DNA from 2 places in the Micromonospora sp. NPDC005161 genome. Region 2 is predicted to be linked to the other one. Evidence: riboswitches for the same ligand, from Rfam matches in the RefSeq annotation. Region 2 holds a riboswitch; the other holds the start of a gene.

Region 1 (7,214 bases), on a different contig from region 2:
TGGTCGCCGTTGCGCAGCACGGTCGCCGCCGAGCTGGAGCCGACCGAGGGGCTGCTCCGGCTGCTGGCCGTGCTCGGCTACCTGGCGGTCGTCCTGCTGGTGGTCGCCGGCCTGGCGTTCCTGCTGTCGGTGACCACGGACGCCGCGCTGGGCGCGGTGGGCGGCGCGGTGCTGCTGTGGATCCTGTCCAGCATCCTGGACCAGATCACCGCCCTCGGCGTGCTGCGCGACTTTCTGCCCACCCACTTCAGCACCGCCTGGCTGGGACTGCTCTCCACCCCGGTGCAGACCGACGACGTGGTACGCGGCTGCATCTCGGCGATCAGCTACGCGACGCTGTTCTGGGGGCTGGCGTTCTGGCGCTTCACCCGCAAGGACATCACCTCATAGCCGGCTGTCCGATGGGCTCACCGGCGGTGGGGCGGGCCGCGTCGGCACCGGCGTGGACGGCTCTGCCTTCTTCCAGGCACTGACGCCGATCCGGCCGGTGTTGCCCACGTCGATCGGGCCGTCCGGGTCGACGTCCTCGGCCGGCTGCCCGGCGGCGGGTGCGACCCGAAGGTATTCCCCGTTGGTGGCCACCACCTTCGAATCGGTGACCAGGTTGCGCCAGAGCACCGCGGCGGTGGCCCGTTCCCCGGTCTGCAGGGTGACCTCCCGGGGCGGCTGGTCGAAGCCCGACGTGATCCCCTTCGCCCCGGGCAGCACGCGCAGGATGATCAGCTTGCGGTCCTCGTCCAGTACCCGCGGCGCCGGGTATCCCTTGATCCGGTAGGGGCGGTCGCCGCAGTTGACCAGCTCCAGGCCGAGGGCGCGCAGCCCCATGGCGGCGTCCGACCCGGTCGACCGGATCCGGACACCGGACTCCGGGCAACCGGCCAGCGGGTCGACGCTCGCCGTCGGGCTGGGCGCGCCCGGCCGGCCGTTCGTGACCGCCGGCGGCGGGCTCGGGCCGTCCCCGGCCTGGCCGCGATGGTCGGCGGGGGCGCAGGCGCCGAGCGCGAGCACCATGACGACCGCCGCGCTGGTCCGTCGCGCTGTCGCAGCGTCGTGGAAGATCATTCACCGATCCTTGCCCATGTGGGCTTCCCACCGCCGCCCGGCCCCTCGCTATCGGCAGCTCTCGCGGACGTCAGCCTCGGTTGGACTGGGTGAGGACCGCGTCCAGTAGGCCGGGGTAGAGGCGGTCCAGTTCGTCGCGGCGGAGGCGGACGTAGCGGCTGGTGCCGGCGGCGCGGGTGCGGGTCAGGCCGGCCTCGCGCAGCACCTTCAGGTGGTGACTGCGGGTCGCCTTGGAGACGCCGATCTCGAACGTGCCACAGGCGCGCTCGCCGCCCTCGGCGAGCGCCCGCACGATCTGTAGCCGCACGTCGTCGGCGAGTGCGGCCAGCACGGCGGTGACCGGTACGGCGGCCAGGTCGGGTTCGTGCGGCTCCATGTGACCAGTGTAACCGTTGTTCGACAATCGTCGAACATCTCCCTAGGGTCGGTGTCGTTGGTTCGAAAGTACTCGAACATTGGAGCTGACGATGCGATCCCGCGCCGCCGCCTACCCGTTACTCGCCGTGCTCAGTTGGGGAGTGATGTTCCCGATCCTGGCCAGTGCGCTGACCTGGGTCGATCCGCTCAACCTGACCACCGCCCGCTACCTGCTGGCCACTGTCATCCTGGTCGGCATCCTGCTGCTCCGCGAGGGCGCCGGCGCGCTGCGGCTCGGCGGCCGGGCGGTCGAGGTGGCGGTGCTCGGCGCGGTCGGCTTCGCCGGCTTCAACGTGCTCACCAACCTGGCGCTCGAACACGCCGCACCGCAGCAGGTCGCCCTCTTCGTGGCGACCACCCCGGTCATCACCCAGCTGGTCCGCTGGGTCCGCGACGGCGTACGCCCGAAGCCGCTCCTGCTGGCCCTCTCCCTGGTGGCGCTTCTCGGCGTCGGCCTGGTGATCACGCGCGGGAGCCTGGCCGGGCTCGGTCAGTTCGGCCTCGGCGGTCTGATGATGATCGGCGCGGTGTTCGGCTGGGCCATCTACACCCACGGCGCCAGCCGGTTCGGCGGCTGGTCGCCGCTGCGGTACACCACCCTCACCGCGCTCGCCGGCACGGCCGCCATGCTCGCCGCGAGCGTGCTCGCCGACGGCATCGGCTGGCAGCACGCGCCGGGAGCCGCCGACCTGGTGGCGGTCGCGCCGCAGTTGGCGTACGCCGTGATCGTGGGCGCCGTGGTCGCGGTGCTGGCCTGGAACACCGGCGTGCAGCGGCTCGGCACCGCCAACGCCGCGCTCTTCATGAACCTGGTCCCGGTGACCACCTTCGCAGTGCAGATCGCCCGCGGCTACCGGCCCGAGCCGGTCGAGCTTGTCGGGGCCGCGATCACCATCGCCGCCCTGGTCGCCGCCAACGTGGCGACCCGCGCCCGCACCGCCGCGGTGCCCGCGGACCAGGCGACCGCCGTCGTCGACCGGACGGCGGTCGTCGACCCGGTCGCGGTGGTGGCCCGCTAACCGGCCGGCCGAGTCAGATCGACGGCGCAGGTCGTCCCGGCCGCCGCCGGCCGATCGCTCACCTGGCGGGACGCCGGGAGCCTCCCGTCGCCGCATTGCCTAGACTCGGCGGCACAACTGAATACCTCATCCAGAGGGGCTGAGGGATACGGCCCGACGACGCCCCGGCAACCACCCCGCGCGCTCACCGCTGAGCGCCCCGCGGGGCAGGTGCCAATTCCGTCCCCGCCGCACCGTGCGATGCGGGGAAAGATGAGAGGACCCTCGACATGACGTCGACGCTCGCCGCCTCCGGCATCGACACCTCCGCCAGCCCCGCCCGCGCCCTGGTCTGCCGCGCCTGTTCGGCCCGCTACCCGCTCGCCGCCCAGCACGCCTGCTACGAGTGTTTCGGCCCGCTGGAGGTCGACTACGACGCCACAGCCCTGGCCACGGTCACCCGTGAGCGGATCGAGGCCGGCCCGGACAACATCTGGCGGTACGCCGCGCTGCTGCCCGCCGGTCAGGACCCGTCCACCCGCGTCACCCTGAACCCGGGGCTCACCCCGCTGGTAGCGGCCCCGCACCTCGCCGCCGAACTGGGCATCACCGCGCCGCTCTGGGTCAAGGACGACAGCGCCAACCCGACCCACTCGTTCAAGGACCGGGTCGTATCGGTGGCGCTCACCGCCGCCCGGGCGCTCGGCTTCACCCGGTTCGCCTGCGCCTCCACCGGTAACCTGGCCAACTCGGTGGCCGCGCACGCCGCCCGCGCCGGGGTGCCCTCGGTGGTCTTCATCCCGAGCGACCTGGAGCAGGGCAAGGTCATCACCACCGCGGTCTACGGCGGTGACCTGGTCGCCATCGACGGCTCGTACGACGATGTGAACCGGCTCTGCGGCGAGCTGGTGGAGACCGACGAGTTCGAGGACACCGCGTTCGTCAACGTCAACGTCCGGCCGTACTACGCCGAGGGCTCCAAGACACTCGGGTACGAGGTGGCCGAGCAGCTCGGTTGGCGGATCCCGGCCCAGGTGGTCATCCCGATGGCCAGCGGCGAGCTGCTCACCAAGATTGACAAGGCGTTCTCCGAGCTGGTCGAGATCGGTCTGGTCGAGGCGCCGGCCGGCGGCTGGAAGGTCTTCGGCGCCCAGTCCGCCGGCTGCAACCCGATCGCCACCGCCCTGCACGCCGACACCGACACGATCACCCCGGTCAAGCCCACCGGCATCGCCAAGTCGCTCAACATCGGCGACCCGGCCGCCGGCCTCTACGCCCTGGAGGCGGTCCGCCGCACGGACGGCTGGATGGAGTACGCCGACGACGACGAGATCCGCGCCGGCATCCGACAGTTGGCACGTACCACCGGGGTCTTCGCCGAGACCGCGGGCGGGGTCACCGTGGCGGTGCTGCGCAAGCTGGTCGAGTCCGGCCGGCTCGACCCCACGGCGGAGACGGTCGTGTTCAACACCGGCGAGGGCCTGAAGACCATCGACGCGGTAGCCAACCAGGTCGGCCCGACGCACCACATCAAGCCCTCCCTCCGCGCCGCCCGAGACGCCGGCCTCCTGGGCTGACCCAGGTTCGTTCCCACCCGTGCCGGGGATGGGGGATCGCCCGGATGGGGGATCGGGCCGATCCGCCGGGTAACTGGCATTTAGCTGTGAGTGTGGAAAACCCGCCGCTCTGGACTTGACGGCAGGAACCGGACGGCGCAAGATGCTCCGTGCGGGAGGGCATTTCGCCGGAGACTTTTGAAGTTCTTGCGACCCAACGCCGGAGGCGTTGTGCGAGTGTCCCTCCCGACCACGTCCGATCGGGCCAGCGATTAATTCGCTGGCCCGATCGCGTTTCCGAGGTGCACGCTCGGCGGCATGAACATCACCATCGCGTCATTCGACGGCGCCGACCGGGCCGCGGTCGACGAGGCGTTCCGGATCGGCGCGGCGGCCAACGACGCCGACCTGCCGGACTTCCCGCCCTTCTGCCGGCGGCGCTTCGACGCGTTCTTCCACACCCCGATGCCCGGCACCGAGACCCTCTGGGCGCTGGCCCGGCTGGACGGCGTGCCGGCCGGATACCTCCAGCTCGAGCTTCCGCAACTGGACAACACCGACAACGCCACGGCGGAGGTGGTGGTGGACCCGGCGCTGCGGCGGCGGGGCGTCGGCCGGGAGTTGCTGGCGCACGGCGTACGTCTGCTGCGCGAGCGCGGTCGCAAGCGGGTGCTCGGCATGGCGGTCTCCGCGCTGCCCGGCGGCCCGGCGCGGTCGGCGGCCGGCGGCGCGTTCGCCGCCGCGGCCGGCGCGGAGCCGGCGCTGGCCGAGGTGCGCCGCCGGCTCGAGGTTGACACCATCGACCGGGCCGTGCTGAGGGCGGCGCTGGCCGAGGCACACACCCTGGCCGAGGGCTACCAGTCGGTCTGCTGGCAGGGCGCGACCCCGCAGGAGTACGTCGCGGACGTCGCCTACCTGGACGGCCGGCTGCTCATGGACGCGCCCATGGGAGACGTGCAGTGGGAGCCGGAGCGGGTGGACGCCGAGCGGGTCCGGGGCACCGATCGGGCACTGGAGGCCCGGGGCCGGCGGCGCTATCACCTCGGGGTACGGCACGAGGCGTCCGGCCGGCTGGTCGCCTGGACCCTGCTGGACGTGGGCGCGTCCGCCGACTGGCACGCGTTCCAGCAGATCACCATCGTCGACCCGGACCACCGCGGGCACCGCCTCGGCCTGCTCGCGAAGATCGAGAACCTGCACCACCTGCTCACCCACGAGCCGGCGGTGCGCGTGATCGACACCTTCAACGCGGCCAGCAACAGCTACATGGTGGCGATCAACGAGCGGCTCGGCTTCCGCCCGGTGGACTCCTGGAACAACTGGCAGCTCACCCTCTGATCTTGGCGGTCACCCGTCCGGCCGGTCCAACTGCCCGGCCAGCTCGCGGACCGCAGCCTGGAAGTCCTCGTCCGGGATGAACCGGTGCCCGTGCAACGGGGGCGGCACGGTGTCGGTCGGCGGGATGAGCAGACCCTTGGGATCCCGTACCCGGCGGTCGACCCGGGCCGCCGGATCGTCGGGCGTGACCTTCGTCGGACCGAACACCGGCCCGCCCACCGGGTCGGTGTACCGCCAGAGGTTGATCCACCGCCACGACAACCGGTCGCCCAGCTCCCGCAACACCTCGTCGTTGACGTACGCCGGGAAGATCCTGCGGTACCGCTTCCCCAGTGGGGAGGCGTAGGTGAGCAGCGCGATCCGCCGCTGGCAGTCGTCCGGGAGTTGGAGCACCGTCACCGCGATCAGCACGCTGCCGTGGCTCTGGCCGGACAGCACCACGCCCTCCCCTGCGGCGGTGAGCTGCCCGATTCGGCGGGTCAGCTCGGGGACCGCCCGCTCGACGTAGCAGGGCGGGGCGAGCGGGTGCGTGGCGCGCGGCCAGAAGGTGGCCAGGTCCCAGAGCACCCCGACCAGCCGGATCGCGTCGGACCGGTAGGCGAACAGTCCCATCCCGGCGAGGATCAGGGCGAACAGGCCGATCAGCAGGGCGCCGAGGTCGGTCACGAAGACCACCGGACGGGCCAACGGCTCGCCACCGAGCGAAAGAGCGAGCGCACCCGGTCCGAGGCCGATCGCCGACAGCCCGGCCGCGGTCAGGGTGAGCACCGCCAGCACGCCGTACGCGGAGGCCAACAGCGGCCCGAGTCGATCCACCAGCGAGGCGTGCGCGATCGCGTCCCGGACGGCCCTGGGCCGTTCCGGTGGCACCTGGGACGCTTCCGGGTAGTCCGCCCGGACCAGCTCCTCGGCCGCCCGGCGGCGGCGGTCCCGGCCGATCCGGGGGGCGAGCAGAGCCACCACGATCACCACCAGCACTGCCAGGGAGAAGCCCAGGGTGACCCACCGGTAGGCGACCGGCGGTTCCAGCGGTGGTGCGTCGGGCGGCAGCGGCCGGGCCGGCGTCGGGCTGGAACCACGGTCCAGGTACTCGGCGAGTCCGTAGGTCATGCCCGAGGAGTAAGCGACTCCCAGCCCGATCGCGACGGATATGAGCACGGGCGCCCCCGCCCCGGTGAGCAGGTAGCGCGGCCGCGACAGGTGACGGCGCTGCACCAGGACGACCACGCTCAACACGGCGAGCAGCACCATCTGCCCGGCGAAGAGCCCGGCGACCAGCACGCCGTACCCGGGCAGCGTCCCCTCGGCCGACCACGGCGGCCGGGGCGACAACGCGTACCCCAGGGTCAGTGCGGTGAGCGCGACCGCCACCCACCGGATCGTCGACGCGACGACCTGGTCCTGCTCGCGGCGCTGCTCGATGCCCGGCAGGCAGAGCAGCACCGCCGCGCCGCCGAGCAGCAGCACGTCCGCGGCCAGCAGCAGCCAACCGGGCAGGGCGCCGTCGTGCGGAGCGAGCGCCAGCAGCAGCGTGACGTCGAGCGTGCCCAGCGCCACCGCGGTGTGCAATGAGCGCAGCCGACGCAGCAGCGAGCGAGTGTCCCAGAAGGCGGGCGTGTCCAGCCGGTCCGCGCCCACCCCGGGCACCCGGACGCTGTCCTCGGCGAGCTGCCAGGTCCGGGCACCGAGCCGCCAGACCACGGCGATCGCGATGATCGGCAGCGCGGCCAGCAATGCGAGGCGCTGGCCCGGCGGCACGCCACCCAGCCAGGAGATCTCCCGGCGCCCCTCCAGGCACCTCGGGTAGGCCGCGCACTGCCAGGCGATCAGGTCGAGGGACACC
Region 2 (7,214 bases):
GCCTCCACCGACTGGATGCCGGAGCGGAAGATCTCCCCGATGTACGCCGCCGCGATCAGCGACAGCGCCAGAATGCCCAGCGGGTAGGGGTCAGGTCCCCAGACCTGCATGCCCAGCGGCGCGAGCCCGACGCCGATCAGCAGGATCGTCGCCGCGGCCGGCAGCCCCCGGAACACGTCGGTGTAGACCCGCGCCGGCCAGCGCAGCCATGGGCTGCGGGAGATGCCGGCGACGGCCAGCAGCAGGCCCAGCACCGAGCCGAGCAGGGCGGCGGAGACCGCCAGGATCAGCGTGTTGGGCAACCCGACGGTCAGCATCTCGGGCAGCGCCTCGCGCATCGCGTCCCAGTCGAAGAAGGTCTCCCACAGGGTGCTCAACGGATCCATTGGTCGCCTCTCCTACCGCCCCGCTCGCTCGTCACCGGGTGTCTCAGGACGCGGCCGACGCCGACGCCGACGGTGCGGCCGGCACGGTCACCGTTCCGTTGCCCGGGCGGAAGTCCGCCGGTACGGGCCGACCCGGGTAGTACTGCGCCTGCAACCGGCTCCAGGTGCCGTCCGCGATCACCTCGTCGAGGCCCTTGTTCAGCGCCTCCCGCAGTTTGTCGCCGCCCTTGGCGACGGCGTACGCGGTCGGTGCCGGGCTGAGCTGCTTGGCCGCCACAGTGATCTTGCCGTTGCTGTCGGCCGCCGACGTCTCGCCGATCTCGGCCGGGGCGATCCACGCGTCGGCGGTGCCCGCCTTGAGCTGGTTGATCGCGCCGTTGTAGTCCGGCACCCGGACCGGGTTGAGCTGCTCGCCGGTGGCGTAGTCGTCCTGGACGGTGCCCTGCACCACCACGACCCGCTTGCCGGCGAGCTGGTCGAAGCCGGTGATCGGCGAGCCGGCCGGCACGTCCAGGCCGAAGTAGCCGAAGTCGTAGCCGTTGCCGAAGTCGACCGTCTTCTTGCGCGCCTCGGTGATGGTGATCGAGGAGCTGCCGACGTCGAACTTGTGGTTGTTGACCTGGGAGAGCAGCGCGGAGAAGTCGGTGCCGACGAACTCCACCTTCAGGCCGAGCTTGCTGGCCACCGCGGTCAGCAGGTCGTTGTCGAAGCCGGTGAACTTGCCGTCCTTGAGGTACACGTTCGGTGGCGCGTCGGTCAGCGTGCCGGCGCGCAGCACGCCCGGCTGCGCCAGACCGTACGGGTTGGCGGCGGCGTCGGACGAGGTGTCGTCGCCGCACGCGGTGAGCGCGGTGGCGGCCAGGATCGTGGCCGCGCCGAGGGCCGCGGCGCGGGTCAGGGCAGGAAGGAATCGCACAGGTGTCTCCGAAGTTTGCGCAGCGGCGGACGCAGATGTGCGCCGCCGACGGTGCGCCCGGTGGGCGTACCGCTGGGATGGGTTCGGGAAGGGGTGCGCTAGTACGCGCGGCCGCGACAGGCGGCGCTGCACACCCGCATCAGGTCCACGTGCCGCCTGCGGGTCAGTGCCGGTGTCGGCCAGCCGGTGCGGGAATCCGCGGCGTCGGCTGATGGTGTGGTGCTGAGGATGCGCATGGCTCTCCCGGGTCTGTGCTGACCTGGGTGCCAGGCCACGCTTGCACCGACGTCGTGCCGGTGCCTGGTCTTCACCCGGGGCACCCCACCGCGGAGGAGGGTTGCCGGCCAGCGAGCCGGGGCTTCGCGCTGGCGCTCATGACCTGCGCCGAGGCTAGCAGCCCGGGGAGGCGGATCGTCCAGTCGTTATGACCACGCTCACCGTCCGCGACTGGCGTCCGGTCGGCAGGTCAGCTGGCGTGCACGTGCGGACGGCGGCGCGGGTCGGGTTCCTGGCGGCGCAGGATCTCCCGGGTGACCGGGGCGATCTCGCCGTGGCCGAACGCCAGGTAGCGCAGCAAGTTGCCGCCCGGGTTGCCCTCGGTCCACTCGAAGTAGATGTGCGGGCACCGCCCCGCCCGGTCGCGGATATCCAGCAGCAGGGCGGCCACCGCGCTGGGCACCGCGGAACTGGCGAGGCTCAGCACCGGGTACCGGTCGTGCTCCACGCTGCCACGGATCAGCAGCTCGGTCTCGAAGTCCGACGGGTCGGTCACCGTCACCTCGACGAAGATCACCGCGCTGTCGGCCGGGAAGTCGTTGTCCGCCACGATCTGGGCGAGCTTGTCGCGGTACTCCGCACGGTCCCGGGTGGCCGGCTCGTGCGCGATGAGGCGGACGCGGCGCCCGCTGCACTCGTCGATCAACCGGGTGGCCTCGGCGTCCAGCTCCACCCGGTCGACCCGCAACTCGAAGGCGCGGAACAACCGGGACAGCAGCGACACCACGATCATCCCGCCGATGAAGCAGGACGCGATCTTCACGCCGTCGGGACGTTCCACCACGTTCGCCGCGGTGGTGTAGACGAAGGCGATCGCGATGATCCCGAACGCGACCGTCCGGCCACGCTGGCGCCGCCGCCGCGCCGCGAGGGTCACCGCCGTCGCCGCCGAGGTGATCAACACCAAGACCCCGGTGGCGTACGCGCCGCCCTGCGCGTCCACGCTCGCCCCGAAGGCGACCGTGATCAGAAACGCCACCGCGGTGAAGACCAGCACCAGTGGCCGTACGGCCCGGGCCCAGGTCGGCGCCATGCCGTAGCGGGGCAGGTAGCGGGGTACGAGGTTGAGCAGCCCGGCCATCGCCGAGGCCCCCGCGAACCAGAGGATGCCGATGGTGGACAGGTCGTAGACCGTGCCGAACACCTCACCGAGGTTCTCGTGCGCCAGGTAGGACAGCGCCCGGCCGTTCGCCGGCCCGCCCGGCTGGAACGCCTCGGGCGGGATCAGGACGGCGGTGGTCACGCTGCTGGTGATCAGGAAGACACTCATGATCGCGGCCGCGGTGGTGAGCAGCCGGCGGGCGCCGCGGATGCGGCCCAGCGGGCGGTCCTCCGAGTCCCGCCGGTCCCCGCGGATGTGCGGCATGACCGCCACCCCGGTCTCGAAGCCGGACAGGCCCAGCGCCAACTTCGGGAACACCAGCAGCGAGAACCCGATCACCAGCAGGGGATCCCCGTGGCTGGTGGTCAGCGCGCTGGTCCAGTCCGCGACCGCGCTCGGGTGCGTCACCACCCGCCACAGACCGTCGGCGATCACCACCGCGTTCAGTGCCAGGTAGACCGCGACCAGGACGACGGCGATCCCGATGGCCTCACCGAACCCCTTGAGGAACACCGCGCCGAGCAGCGCCACCAGCAGCAGCGTGACCAGGACCTCGTGTCCCCTGAGCGCGCTGGGCCAGAACGGGTTCTCGTCGATGTGCGCGGTCGCGTCGGCCGCCGAGAGGGTGATGGTGATGATGAAGTCGGTGGCCGCGAAACCGAGCAGCACCAGCACGAACAGCTTGCCCGGCCAGTAGCTCAGCAGGCGTACCAGCATCGCGATGGAGCCCTCGCCGTGCGGGCTCTCCACCGCCACCCGCCGGTAGACCGGCAGCGCACCCAGCAGGGTCACCAGCACCAGCACCAGGGTCGCCACCGGGGAGAGCGCGCCGGCGGCCAGCGCGGCGATGCCCGGTTGGTAGCCGAGCGTCGAGAAGTAGTCGACGCCGGTCAGGCACATCACCTTCCACCACGAGTGGTGGCGATGTTCCGGCGGGCGCCCGTGCGGGCCGTGCCGCTGCGCCGCCTGCTCCGAACCGCCGTCGATCAGCCAGGCCCGCAGTCGACCGGCCCGGCGGCCGGCGCGCCTGTCGACCTCCATCGGCGCTTCCCCCGTCGTCCGCCCACGGTCACCGCGAGTATCCGCCAGCGGACCCGGGCCAGTCCGCCAGTGCGGGGAACCCGCCCGCCCGGGCACCCGCGCGGACGGCGCGTCGCGGGGTTTCGGGTCGTGGTCACGGGGGAAGCAGCGCCTCCCGGCGTCCCGCCCCGAACATGCCCCGGGCGGTTCGGGCAGTCGCCGGTTGGTGCGTCCGGGGAGGGAGCGGGTCATGGTCGGCGGCCGTCGGTTCCGCCCGGGCGGTGGCTTCGGCCGCCGGCTCGACGAGCACGAGGTCCGCGTCGGCCAGCCGCCGCGGGTAGAGCCGCCCACGCCGCCCACCGGCGGCCTGGTGGACAGTGCCGTCTACATCCGCGGGCACCGGTTCGCGTCGCCGGGCGGCCTCGCCGAGACGTACCGCTGCCTGCAGGAGCAGAGCGACGCGATGGCCTGGATCGGGTTGTACCGGCCCGACATCGACCAGATCACCTCGCTGGCCCGGGAGTTCCGGCTGCACGACCTGGCGGTGGAGGACGCGATCAACGCCCACCAACGGCCCAAGCTGGAACGGTACGGGCACACGCTCTTCGTGGTGCTGCGCGCCGCCCGTTACGACGACCTGCGGGAAGAGGTCGAGTTCTCCGAGCTGCACCTGTTCATCGGGCCCGGGTTCGCGGTCACCGTCCGGCACGGTGAGGCACCGGACCTGGCCGCGGTGCGGCGGCGGCTGGAGGCGGACGCGCAGATGCTCGCCCAGGGCCCGGAGGTGATCCTGTACGCGATCCTCGACCAGGTGGTCGACGGGTACGCGCCGGTGGTGGCCGGGTTGGAGAACGACATCGACGAGATCGAGACCGAGGTCTTCGGCGGCGACCCGAACGCCAGCCGGCGCATCTACGGGCTCAGCCGCGAGGTCATCCAGTTTCAGCGGGCCGCCCGTCCGCTGCTCGCCGTGCTCGACGCGCTGGCGGCCGGCGCCGGCAGTTACGGCACCGACGAGGAACTGCGCCGCTACCTGCGGGACGTGACGGACCACCTCACGCAGGTGGTGGAGCGGGTGGACGGCTTCCGGCATCTGCTGCAGAACATCCTCACCGTCAACGCCACCCTCGTCTCGCAGCAGCAGAACGAGGAGATGCGCAGTCTCACCGCGGCCAGCTACGCGCAGAACGAGGAGCTGAAGAAGGTCTCCTCGTGGGCGGCGATCCTGTTCGCCCCCACGCTCATCGGCACGGTGTACGGGATGAACTTCGCGCACATGCCGGAGCTGAACTGGCGCTACGGCTACCTGTTCGCGCTCCTGCTGATGGCCCTGGTCTGCGGCAGCCTCTACCTGATCTTCAAGCGGCGCGGCTGGCTGTGACCGGACCGGCGAGGGTCACTCGATGCCGCGCAGGATGTGCCGTTCGTCCTCGCTGTCGTCGTCGCCGGCGCTGATCCGGCCGAGCAGCACGGCGGCGGCCCAGATGGTCAGGGGCGTGGCCGCTCCGGTCATGCCGCCGCCGGTCTGGTCGTCCCGGGTCTGGTTCCGCTCCGTACGCGGTGGCCTGCGCTGAGCCTGCATGGGCACTGCCTCTCCTCGTCGAAGCCGCCCCGGGCGGCGCGACGTGCGCCCGCGCCTCCGGCCGGGCCACCCACGTGCGGGCGGATCTCCACCGGTACAGCAGCCATCTCGCACCATCCCACGCCCGGGCTCGTCCGTACCCCTGGTTTTCAATTTCCCGACTCTCGCCGCCCCGGGGCGACGCTCACCAGTGGTGCGGCTGCGCCCGCCCCGACGCCCGGCTGAACCACGGTCAGCCCAGGAGATCCCTCTTGACGAGTGCGGCCAGTTCCTCGAGTGGGGTGTCGCCGTCGCAGTCAAAGAGATGCACTTCGCCCTTCGGCCCCTTGATGTGAACTTCGATCCGCTTGTCCGGCCGCTTCAGCGCGACAGCGCGGAACGCGCGGGCGATCCGCAGCACAGTTTCTGGTCCCTGCAGGAGCGAGACGAATGTCGCCGCGCCGGTGGCGCCCGTCACGATGAGTTCGACGATGCTGCCCCTCGGCTTGGGCCTCTGGCGGGCAGCCCCGGACGTGACCAGCTCGCTCGCCAACTCCGACGGCACGCAAAGGTAGATCATGTTTCGCTCCCTAGATCGCCTGATACATCGCCCAGACCATGGGGTGTGGATGAGTGATGTCCTCGTCCGAGGTGACACCGCCACGGACGGAGAAGATCCGCCACTCGTCGTACATCCGCAGCTGAAGTCGTCGCAGCGCAAGGTCATGGGGGAGCGGACAGGTCATCGCCTCCGCGAGAAGGTCGTCAAAGGCTGTCGCAAAGGAGCTGTCCGGAATGTCGTATCCGGTCGCGACGACCTCGCGTGCCCTGCCTCCGAGAATGCAGGCCGCGGCCAGGCCCACCGCTTCGCCGCCGAACAGTGACCGCCCCGCGCTCGAACAGCAGGACAGCACGACACGGGATGGCAGAGGCAGGTACGCGCCGCCATCCTCGAAGCGGCCGAAGAACTCACCGGCGTAGATCGCGAGAGAGTCTTCCCCTGGTTCGAGCGATTTTGGTAGGTCGAGGCATGCGCGCGCGGGGTCGCTCCAGGAATGGGCGTGCCCACGGTAGTAGAAAATTCCAGGCGGATGCCCGGCGCACTCCTCATGTAGTGCTTCCCGCAGCGCCGCCTTGGCGTCGCTGCGAGGGACGGACGTGGCTCCGAAGTATTGACGTGCGTTGGAGGCGAGGAAAGCGCTTGATCCGCTGAGATCGCCCTGCGGGTCATCGACAGCCACGAGGAGGTCGAGTGGCGCGCTCGGCGATTGGGTCGCGCGTCGCTCGTCGACCTGCTGCGAGATCGAGTGTCGGATGCGTGCCCGTTCCACGAGCCGGAACCCGTCGCGATCCGTTCCGCCGACCTGCGCGATCGGCCACGGAACGCCGCTCAGCCCCGACCCGGCCGCGATGACGAGCTCAACGGGTTGCTCGACGGACGCCGCCGTCATTGCCGTGACGAGGGACGGTGGAAGCAGGCGGCCGAGCGACAACGACGCGATCCGTTCGTCGGCGGTCCCCCATTCGGAGAGGTGGTGTATCGGGTCGAAGGTTGGTGGAGCACCGTCCGACGTGACGCCGAAGGCGAACCCTCCCACATCTGCGTCGATGCCGAGGAGCACATCGTTGAGACTGTGGTCGCTGGTCAGGTCGATCACGCCACATTCGAGGGGAACGCCGTGCTGCAGTACGGACCAGTAGACGGATGATCCGTATCGGGAGATGCCGAACCACCACGGCACGCTGTCCTGGAGGTGGTGCCCGCCCGCGGAGGCTGGGGGTGGGACCAGCGTCGTGGCGTTCATGGCGTCCTCGAGCGCCGAGAAGAACGCAGCCGGTGCCGTGTTCTCCGATGGACCGGCGGCGGACGCCTCACCCGACCCTGCCGGGCTCGTCGCCTTGACCTCGGTCACCGGACCGGGCGAGCTGACCGTCTCAAGTGTCGCGGCGAGC

The links. A riboswitch is a leader RNA that binds a small molecule or an ion and turns the genes downstream of it on or off. The one in region 2 is predicted to bind S-adenosylmethionine.
Region 1: another riboswitch for S-adenosylmethionine. It lies ahead of thrC (threonine synthase); the one in region 2 lies ahead of ACWD5O_RS04515 (ABC transporter substrate-binding protein).

Annotation. Positions count from the first base shown of each region.
Region 1 covers NZ_JBSFYQ010000004.1:47,551-54,764, forward strand. The annotation lists gene ACWD5O_RS05460 (ABC transporter permease) at 1-390, shown strand, start outside; gene ACWD5O_RS05465 (DUF4232 domain-containing protein) at 385-1,062, opposite strand; gene ACWD5O_RS05470 (ArsR/SmtB family transcription factor) at 1,133-1,438, opposite strand; gene ACWD5O_RS05475 (DMT family transporter) at 1,530-2,498, shown strand; SAM riboswitch class I at 2,622-2,757, shown strand; gene thrC (threonine synthase) at 2,768-4,054, shown strand; gene ACWD5O_RS05485 (GNAT family N-acetyltransferase) at 4,352-5,371, shown strand; gene ACWD5O_RS05490 (hypothetical protein) at 5,381-7,214, opposite strand, start outside.
Region 2 covers NZ_JBSFYQ010000003.1:155,332-162,545, forward strand. The annotation lists gene ACWD5O_RS04510 (amino acid ABC transporter permease) at 1-386, opposite strand, end outside; gene ACWD5O_RS04515 (ABC transporter substrate-binding protein) at 430-1,302, opposite strand; SAM riboswitch class IV at 1,571-1,682, opposite strand; gene ACWD5O_RS04520 (amino acid transporter) at 1,769-3,721, opposite strand; gene corA (magnesium/cobalt transporter CorA) at 3,951-5,081, shown strand; gene ACWD5O_RS04530 (hypothetical protein) at 5,097-5,288, opposite strand; gene ACWD5O_RS04535 (hypothetical protein) at 5,515-5,841, opposite strand; gene ACWD5O_RS04540 (hypothetical protein) at 5,852-7,214, opposite strand, start outside.